Regions from separate parts of the Paenibacillus sp. RUD330 genome, predicted to be linked through region 1. Evidence: riboswitches for the same ligand, from Rfam matches in the RefSeq annotation. Region 1 holds a riboswitch; the other holds the start of a gene.
The links. A riboswitch is a leader RNA that binds a small molecule or an ion and turns the genes downstream of it on or off. The one in region 1 is predicted to bind glycine.

Region 1 (4,411 bases):
CTGGGACAGGTTTCCCCGTCCTTTGTCTCTGTTTAGTTTCCGACCCCTCCATGTGTTCCATTCACAAGCACAGGCATGAATTCCTCCACGAGCCGGAACGGCCGGGTGTCGTTGTTCGTCATCGCGAGAATGACGGCGCCCTCCAGCATGGAAATGATCAGAATCGCCGATTTGCCGGCCGATTCAGGATCCAGGCCTCCTTGCTGCAGAGCCGCCTCCAGGCTTCCCTGCCATTCGGAGAATACCGTCTGGCAAGCCTGCCTCAGATCGTCGCTGATGCCGCTTGTCTCCACGAACATCCAGAAGCTGAACGGAATGCATTCGGCAAATGATCCTGCGCTTTCCGTAATGCCCCGCACGAAAGCCTGAAGAGCCTTCGATACCGACGGCTCGCTCTCCATGCAGCTCCGCAGCGAATCCAGCACGGCACGTTTGGACAGCGAGATGCATTCCATGGCGAGCTGCTCCTTGCCCTCAGGGAAAAAGTGATACAGCGAGCCTTTTGGCGCCTTGCTTTCCTTGACGATCTGGCTCAAACCGGTGGCATGATAGCCCTGCAGCAGGAACAAGCGGGATGCCGTCTCGACGATCCGATCCCGGGTATGATTGCGGTCGGCCATAGGAGCTCCTTTCGAATTAGAACGATCGGTCTAGTCAATGAAACCACAAAAAAAGGCATCCGGTCAACGGGCCGGATGCCTTTAGTCAATCTTTACCGAGCCGCGCATGGAACGCGGACATCCGCAAGCGGCAAGAAGAGAGCGCAAATCGCGCCCTCCTCCGCTGTACGGGAGCCTAGTCCGTCAGCTTGGCATAAGCTTCCGCGTCCAGCAGCGCCGCTACAGCCGCCTTCGCGTCGGCGCCCGTGTCGATCTCGATCATCCAGCCGCCGGCAAAAGGATCGTTGTTGACGAGCTCCGGCGAGTCGCCCAGCTCTTCGTTGACTCGGACGACCGTTCCGCTGACGGGGGAATACAGGTCGGACACCGTTTTGACGGACTCGATGGTCCCAAGAGGCTGTCCCGCTTCAACGCTGTCTCCAGCCTGAGGCAGCTCGACGAACACGATGTCCCCGAGCTGATGCTGGGCATGGTCCGTAATGCCGATCCGAACGATCGTCTCTCCTGCCGCTTCCGCCCACTCATGCTCCTCCGTATAGCCCAATCCTGCGCGAATCTCACTCACTGGACGCTCATCCTTTCCCATCATGGCCTGGTTTGGCAATCTATGCGCAAAGCGTAAACGATCACAGGCGGCTGTGTCAACATAACTCACTCGGCATGTCTTTTGGGCTGAAATTCTGTTGACACAGGGTTGTCCCATCTGTAAAACTGGTTGTAACTGAATATGCGGATGAACGCAACGGGAGAGATCGCCGGTACATGAAGCGGCGCCGAAGGAGTAACCCTGCCCGGCAGGGGAATCTCTCAGGCAGAAGGACCTTTGCGGGACGCGCCTCTGGAGAGAACGGAAGCTTGCGGCCCCGCCGCTTCGCCGACGTCACCCAAGGGGAAACCTGCGGAGACGAATGCGCAGGGTAACTCTCAGGTACCAAGGACAGAGCATGGATGACACGTTAAGCGTGGCTGATTTTTTTCAGCCGGCACGGCGTTGTTTTTCCTGCGCTGTCCTTTTTGCTTTTCTCCCTTTCATTATGCGCCAAGGACGGCTTTTCCATCAGTCGGGCGTTGAAGGCTTGCAAGGGGAAGATGATTGATCAGCGAACAGGCTTAACTTTCGAGCACTCAGCATACAAAGGGAGGACTACCATGGCCAATCTGCGCACGACCCCGCTCCATTCCCTCTACAAGGAATACGGCGAAGCCCGCTGCATCGACTTCGGCGGCTGGGACTTGCCGGTTCAGTTCACCGGCATTCTGAAGGAGCATGAGGCTGTCCGGCAGCGCGCCGGACTGTTCGACGTGTCCCATATGGGCGAGTTCCTCGTCACCGGCCAGTTCGCCGGCGATTTCCTGCAGCGCGTGACGACGAACGACGTGTCCAAGCTGAAGGACGGCTCTGCCCAATACACGCTCATGTGTTATCCGGACGGAGGCGTCGTCGACGATCTGCTCGTCTACCGGATCAGCGAGGACCAGTACATGCTCGTCGTCAACGCCTCCAACATCGGCAAGGATTTCGATTGGCTGCGGGAGCATCTGATCGGGGACGTCACGGTGGAGGACCGCTCCGACGACACGGCGCTGATCGCTCTGCAGGGTCCGCTTGCAGGAGAGATTCTGGACCGCTGCACGGATGCCGCCTGGGGCGGGCTGAAGCCGTTCGAGTTCCTGCCGAAGGCGGCTGTATGCGGCGTCGAGCTGCTGCTCTCACGCACCGGCTACACCGGAGAGGACGGCTTCGAGCTGTACGCTCCGGCCGCCGACGCCGCCAAGCTGTGGCGCGCCCTCATGGAAGCAGGCGCTCCGCTCGGCCTCGAGGCGGCCGGTCTCGGCGCGCGCGATACGCTGCGCTTCGAGGCGAGGCTGCCGCTGTACGGCCAGGAGCTGTCGGCCGACATATCCCCTCTGGAAGCCGGACTCGGATTTTTCGTGAAGCTGGATGCGGGGGACTTCATCGGCCGGGACGCGCTCGCTGCGCAGAAGGAAGCCGGCGTGCCCCGCAAGCTGGTCGGCATCGAGCTGCTGGAGCGGGGCATCCCGCGAGCCCATTACCAGGTCTACGCCGGAGAGCAGCTGATCGGCGAGGTGACATCGGGCACCCAGTCGCCGACGCTGAAGCGCAATCTCGGACTCGCGCTGATCCAGGCCGAGCATGCCGCGGTCGGCACCGAGGTCGAGGTCGACATCCGCGGCAAGCGGTTGAAGGCCGCAGTCGTCAAAGCCCCTTTCTACAAACGAAACGCGGCATCGCCCGCATCTGCCAAGGAGTGACAAACCCTTCATGACGACCCAGCATCGCTACATCCCCATGACCGAGCAGGACCAGCAGGAAATGCTGCAGACGATCGGCGCGGCCGCCCTGGAAGACCTGTTCCGCGACATTCCGCAATCCATCCGCTACAAGGGCACGCTGCCGATGTCGGGCGCGCTCGACGAATGGGCTCTCCTCCGCCATCTGAAGGAGCTTGCCGGCCGCAACGCCGATCACGAAACGACGACGAGCTTCCTTGGCGCCGGTCTCTACGACCACCATATTCCCGTCGTCATCAACCATATGATCTCCCGCTCGGAATTCTATACCGCTTATACTCCATATCAGCCGGAAATCAGCCAAGGCGAGCTGCAGGCGATTTTCGAGTTCCAGTCCTACATCTGCGAGCTGACCGGCATGGCCGTCGCCAACGCCAGCATGTACGACGGCGCGACCGCCTTGTCCGAGGCGGCGGCGCTTGCCTCCGCCCACACCCGCCGCAAGCGCATCGTCGTCTCGCGCGCCGTACATCCCGAGGCGCGCGAGATTTTGCGCACGAGCGCCCGCGGCCTCGGGCTTGAGCTCGTAGAAGTCGGCTTCCAAGACGGCGTCACCGACCTGGAAGCGCTCCGCTCCGCCGTCGCTGGCGGCGAGACTGCCGCCGTGCTCGTGCAGTCGCCGAACTTCTTCGGCTGCATCGAGGATCTGGCGGCGATCGAGCCGATCATCCACCATGCCAAAGGGCTGCTCGTCGTGAGCAGCAACCCGCTCTCGCTCGGCTTGCTGGAATCCCCCGGAGCGCTAGGCGCCGACATCGTCGTCGGCGATGCCCAGCCGCTCGGGATCCCTTCCTCCCTCGGCGGACCGACCTGCGGATTTTTCTCGGTGGCCGAGCCGCTCATGCGCCGCATGCCGGGACGCATCGTCGGCCAGACCAAGGATCTCGACGGCAAGCGCGGCTTCGTGCTGACGCTGCAAGCCCGCGAGCAGCATATCCGCCGCGAGAAGGCGACGTCCAACATCTGCTCGAACCAGGCGCTGCTCGCCCTGTGCGCTTCCATCTATCTCAGCGTGATGGGCAAGCAGGGCATCCGCGAAGCCGCCGAGCTCAATATCCGCAAATCGCATTACGCGTCCAAGACGCTCGGTTCGGTGGAAGGAATCGGCCTGCCGTTCGGCTCCGCTCCTTTCTTCAATGAATTCGTGGTCTCTCTGCCGGAAGGCGCATCGGCCAAGGAGCTGAACAGCAGGCTGCTCGCCGAGGGCTTCCTCGGCGGCTTCGATCTCGGCTCCGCTTACCCGGAGCTTGAGGGCCATATGCTCGTCGCCGTAACCGAGAAGCGCACGAAGGAAGAGATCGACGCATTCGCCGCCGCGCTTGGCGGCCTGACGAAGGAGGCGCGCGCATGAGCAGCCATGAACAACTGAAGAGCGCCGGAATCATCGATGTGAAGCCCGAGAAGGCGCTCATTTTCGAAATGAGCCGTGAAGGCCGCAAAGCCTATTCCCTTCCTGTCTGTGACGTGCCTGATGAGGA
Region 2 (4,411 bases), 1.6 Mb from region 1:
GAAGGTCCTCTAAAATCGGCCGGAACCTCATCCGCCTTCAGGAAAAAGCCCATATGCCGGATAACGCCGAATCAGCGGCATATGAGCGGCTATGAGCGACATATGGGCAGCATATGAGAGGCATTCGAGAGGCATTCGAGAGGCATTCGAGAGGCATTCGAGAGACATTCGAGAGGTATTTGAGAAGGCATTTGAGAGGCATTCGAGAGGCATTCGAGAGGCATTTGAGAGGCATTTGAGAGGCATTTGAGAGGCATTCGAGAGGCATTCGAGAGACATTCGAGAGGCATTTGAGCAGCATTCGAGAGGCATTTGAGCAGCATATCGGCACGTCATGATGCTCAGCCTGACGGCGGTTCCAGCCTCGATTCAGCGCGCAAAAAAAGCCTCCGCGAGGAGGCTTTGAATTCGGATTTCGGTCAAGCTTCCGTATTGCCGTCCTGATCCTCCGCCTTGCGCAGAGGGCGGCCTTTCTTGCGCAGCTCGCTCATGAGCTTCTTGCCGGTAGGCGTCTGCGCCAGCCCGCCGCCCGCAGTCTCGCGGTGCTTCTCCGGCATCGCAGCGCCGACCTCCAGCATCACCTGCACGACCTCGTCGGAAGGAATGACGCTCCGCACGCCGGCAAGCGCCATATCGGCAGCCGCAAGCGCCGTAACGGCGCCGAAGCCGTTGCGCACGATGCACGGAATCTCCACCAGCCCGCCGACCGGATCGCAGATCAGGCCCAGCGAGTTCTTCAGCGCGAGCCCGACCGCGTGTACAGCCTGGCCCGGCGTGCCGCCGCGCAGCTCCGCAAGCGCTCCGGCCGCCATGCCGATCGCGGAGCCGACCTCCGCCTGGCAGCCGCCCTCGGCGCCGGATACGAACGAATTGTTCGCGATGACATAACCGATTGCGCCGGCCGCGAACAGGCCGTAGGTCATCTCGTCATCGCTCCAACCGAAGCGCTCCTGCGTGCTGACGAAGACGCCGGGGATAATGCCGCAGGAGCCTGCTGTCGGCGTCGCCACGATGCGGCCCATGGAAGCATTCACCTCCGACACGGCCAGCGCATACGCCATGGCGCGCCCTGCATCGCCGCCGAGGCTCGGCTCCCCGGCCGCGTTGTAAGCCGCGACCCGCTGGGCATCGAGCCCGGTCAGGCCGCTGCGGGAAGTTGTGTCGCGCGTCAGGCCGTTATGGACGGCTTCCTTCATGATGCCGTAATAGTCCTTCATCGCCGCGAATTCCACCCCGGGCTCGCGGCCCGATTCGCGCGACTGCTGCTCCAGCATGAGACGGCCGATGCTCAGGCCGCTTTCGCCGCAGCGCTCACTCAGTTCCTTCAGCGTCCGGAAGTTCATCGTCGTTCCCCCTGTCATCGTTCAAATCCATATAATCCGTCTGAAGCACATGCGGCATTCGGCCGATCCGCTCCATCAGTCCCGCCTTCACCGGAGCGTCCAGCTCCACCACGGCCAGCGCCTCGCCCTGGCGCTCCATGCGGCTGAGCGACAGCCCGCCGATATTGAGCCCTTCCTCCTGCAGCGCCGCCGAGAGAGACGCGATGACGCCCGGCTGGTCCCGGTGCCGGATGAGCAGCGTCGGGTACGAGCAGCTGAATTTCACCGCGAAGCCGTTCACCTCCACGACCTCCACATTGCCTCCGCCGATCGAAGTGCCGAGCAGAGACAGCCTGCGGCCTCCGTCCGCAGCGGTCAGATCGAGCCGGACCGTGTTGGGATGGGGGAACAGCCCTTTCCCCTCCTGGAACACCAGGTCCATTCCCGCTTCCTCGGCCAGCTCGACCGAATCGGGCAGGCGCGGGTCATCCGTATGGAAGCCCATGAGTCCGCCTGTGACGGCTGTATCCGTGCCATGTCCTTGATAGGTGGCCGCGAAGGAGCCGTAAAAGGAGATTTTCGCTTCCTGCGGCATCTCGCCCAGCAGCCTGCGCCCCGCAAGCCCGATTCGCGCCGCTCCCGCCGTATGGGAGCTGGAAGGTCCGACCATGGCCGGACCGATAATGGAAAACACGTCTTTGAACCGCACAGCCATTCTCCTTCGTCTTGAGTTGTTGTAGAGGCCGAAAATGAGTTGTTGCAAGAGCCGAAAAAAGGGACAGAGCAGAAGAATGCGCCGAAAGAAGGGCGTGCCGCCCGTTCCCGCGATTCTTCCGCTCTGTCCTTTGTACCTGAGAGTTGCCTCGCTTCCCGCTCCGCGAGTTTCCCCTTGGGTGATTCCATGCGCGCCTGTGCGCGGGCTTGGAATTCTCTCCAGAGATGCGTCCGGCAAAGGTCCTTTTGCCTGAGAGATTCACCCTGTCCCCAGGGCTTACTCCTTCGGCGCCGCCCCGTGTTACAGGTAGTCTCTCCCGCTGCCTTCATCCGCTCTATTCAATTAAGGATTTCGTCAAGATTGCAAACGTTATCTACACCCATTATATGCAGGAGCGCGGCCATCTTCAACCCGCAGTCCGCGGGCAGGTCGGCCGGCCGCAGCAATTACGCGAAAAGGCGGTCATGTCGCTGCACGCGGCGGGATAGAAGTGTGCGACTTACGAGGCCGGATCTGCGGGCAGGCTGTGTGTTCTTGCCGATTGGGGCCGGGGCTGGGACAGATTGGCGGGGGTCGCGGCAGATTGGGCGGGGCTTGCTGCTTGGCGGGGTGCGCGGCAGATTGACCGGGGCTTGCACCAAGGTGCCGGTGTGTTCCGACTATCGTTAAAACCACAACTTCTCTCGTATCGGACATACGATCCGCTATTTCAACCAAAATCACCGTTCAAAAAAATTTAACGGACATAGGATCCCTTATTTCGGAGAAAACAACTCAAAACGGGCTGTTTTACCCCAAATAGCGGAACCTATGTCCGATAATTCGACGAAATCGAAAAAAATCCCTAACTAACGGATCGTATGTCCGATACACCGTCTGAAGAACACCCGAATTCTCCTCCTGGCAACGGTCTGCCGCACAAAAGTTCCTTCCAAAAGTTCCTGCACCATACTTCCGACAAACCAGCCGACTATGTCTCAACTATGGCTCATAGCCGGTTGAATCGGCAATTGATCAAAATCGAATCAGCCCGCCATGCCGTACGACGTCCAGCCGCCGGCGGAGGCGTAGAAGCCGCTTCCGCCAAGCATCGCCTGCGGTCCCCGATGCGCTGCGGCGGAATGGGCGCTGGCGCCGATGATGCCGACCGCCACGGCCGGCTCCAGCACATCCTGCTCGGCGAGCGCTGCGATGGCGGCCGCATCGTCCGTCCGCACCGCAGCGGCCAGGCCGCGCAGCCGCGCCATGAGCGCTTCGTCGGCCGGCTCCCGCAGGCCGCCTGCTTGCAGATCGCGCCTGACGCCGTCAAGCGCGCGCCGGGCCCGGTGGAAGGCGGCTTTCACCGCGCCTTCCGTCGTCAGAAGCAGCTCCGCCGTCTCGCGGATCGAACGGTTCATGACCTCGCGCAGCAGCCATACCGACAGCTGCAGAGGAGACAAGCGGAGCTCCAGCGGGCGCAGCAGCTCCTCCAGCTCCCAGCTAGCCGCAGGCTGGACGGCCTCCGCCTCCTGCAGCTCGGGCAGCGTTCGGCGATGGAGAGCTTCCCTGCGCAAGTGGTCCGTCCACAGGTTCCGGGCGATGCGCAGAAGCAGCGCCTGACGGTTGGCATGCTCCCGCCAGATCGGGGCGGCCAGCGCCCTGCACCAGGCCGACTGCTCCAGATCCTCCGCTTCCCAGGCGCTGCGGGTCAGCGCCAGGCAATATCTTCTCAGCGCCGCGCGCTCCTCCTCCAGCTCCAGCTCCAGCTCCGTCTCCGTCTCCATCGGCGGCATCCCCTTTCGATACGCATAGATATTCTGACCGGTAAACGAATGATCCTGCCAAAAGGATACGGAAGGCCGGGGAATTTCTTTTCCGCGTTCCAGCCGTATCCTTTCCCTCCCCGCATCCGTTTACCAGTGGCAAAACCATTCCGACCCATCCAGCGAAGGAGGATGACGACCTGTGACCCATATCCCTTATGTCGTGGAGCAGACCAACAAGGGGGAACGCTCCTATGATATTTATTCCCGGCTGCTGAAAGACCGCATCGTTTTCGTCGGCACGGCGATCGAGGACAATATGGCCAACGCGATCATCGCGCAGCTGCTGTTCCTGGCCGCCGATGACCCCGACAAGGACATTCATATGTACATCAACAGCCCGGGCGGCTCCACGAGCGCCGGCCTCGCCATCTACGACACGATGCAGTTCGTGAAACCGGATGTCCGGACGCTCTGCACCGGCACGGCCTTTTCCATGGCGGCCTGGCTCCTGCTCGCGGGAACGAAGGGCAAGCGGGGAGCGCTGCCGAACAGCGAGGTCATGCTCCATCAGCCTTCAGGAGGAGCGCAGGGCCAGGCCAGCGATATCGCCATTTCCGCCACGCGCATCC

Region 2: linked by a shared signal. The riboswitch ahead of sdaAB (L-serine ammonia-lyase, iron-sulfur-dependent subunit beta) and the one ahead of gcvT (glycine cleavage system aminomethyltransferase GcvT) in region 1 are both predicted to bind glycine.

Annotation. Positions count from the first base shown of each region.
Region 1 covers NZ_CP022655.2:4,503,181-4,507,591, forward strand. Annotated here, with positions in the region: gene CIC07_RS20630 (TetR/AcrR family transcriptional regulator) at 33-620, opposite strand; gene gcvH (glycine cleavage system protein GcvH) at 796-1,185, opposite strand; glycine riboswitch at 1,354-1,453, shown strand; glycine riboswitch at 1,457-1,563, shown strand; gene gcvT (glycine cleavage system aminomethyltransferase GcvT) at 1,770-2,894, shown strand; gene gcvPA (aminomethyl-transferring glycine dehydrogenase subunit GcvPA) at 2,905-4,284, shown strand; gene gcvPB (aminomethyl-transferring glycine dehydrogenase subunit GcvPB) at 4,323-4,411, shown strand, end outside.
Region 2 covers NZ_CP022655.2:508,281-512,691, reverse strand. Annotated here, with positions in the region: partial or broken gene CIC07_RS02310 (DUF3626 domain-containing protein) at 1-56, opposite strand, end outside; gene sdaAA (L-serine ammonia-lyase, iron-sulfur-dependent, subunit alpha) at 420-1,343, opposite strand; gene sdaAB (L-serine ammonia-lyase, iron-sulfur-dependent subunit beta) at 1,312-2,037, opposite strand; glycine riboswitch at 2,151-2,264, opposite strand; glycine riboswitch at 2,265-2,366, opposite strand; gene CIC07_RS02295 (RNA polymerase sigma factor) at 3,063-3,800, opposite strand; gene clpP (ATP-dependent Clp endopeptidase proteolytic subunit ClpP) at 3,982-4,411, shown strand, end outside.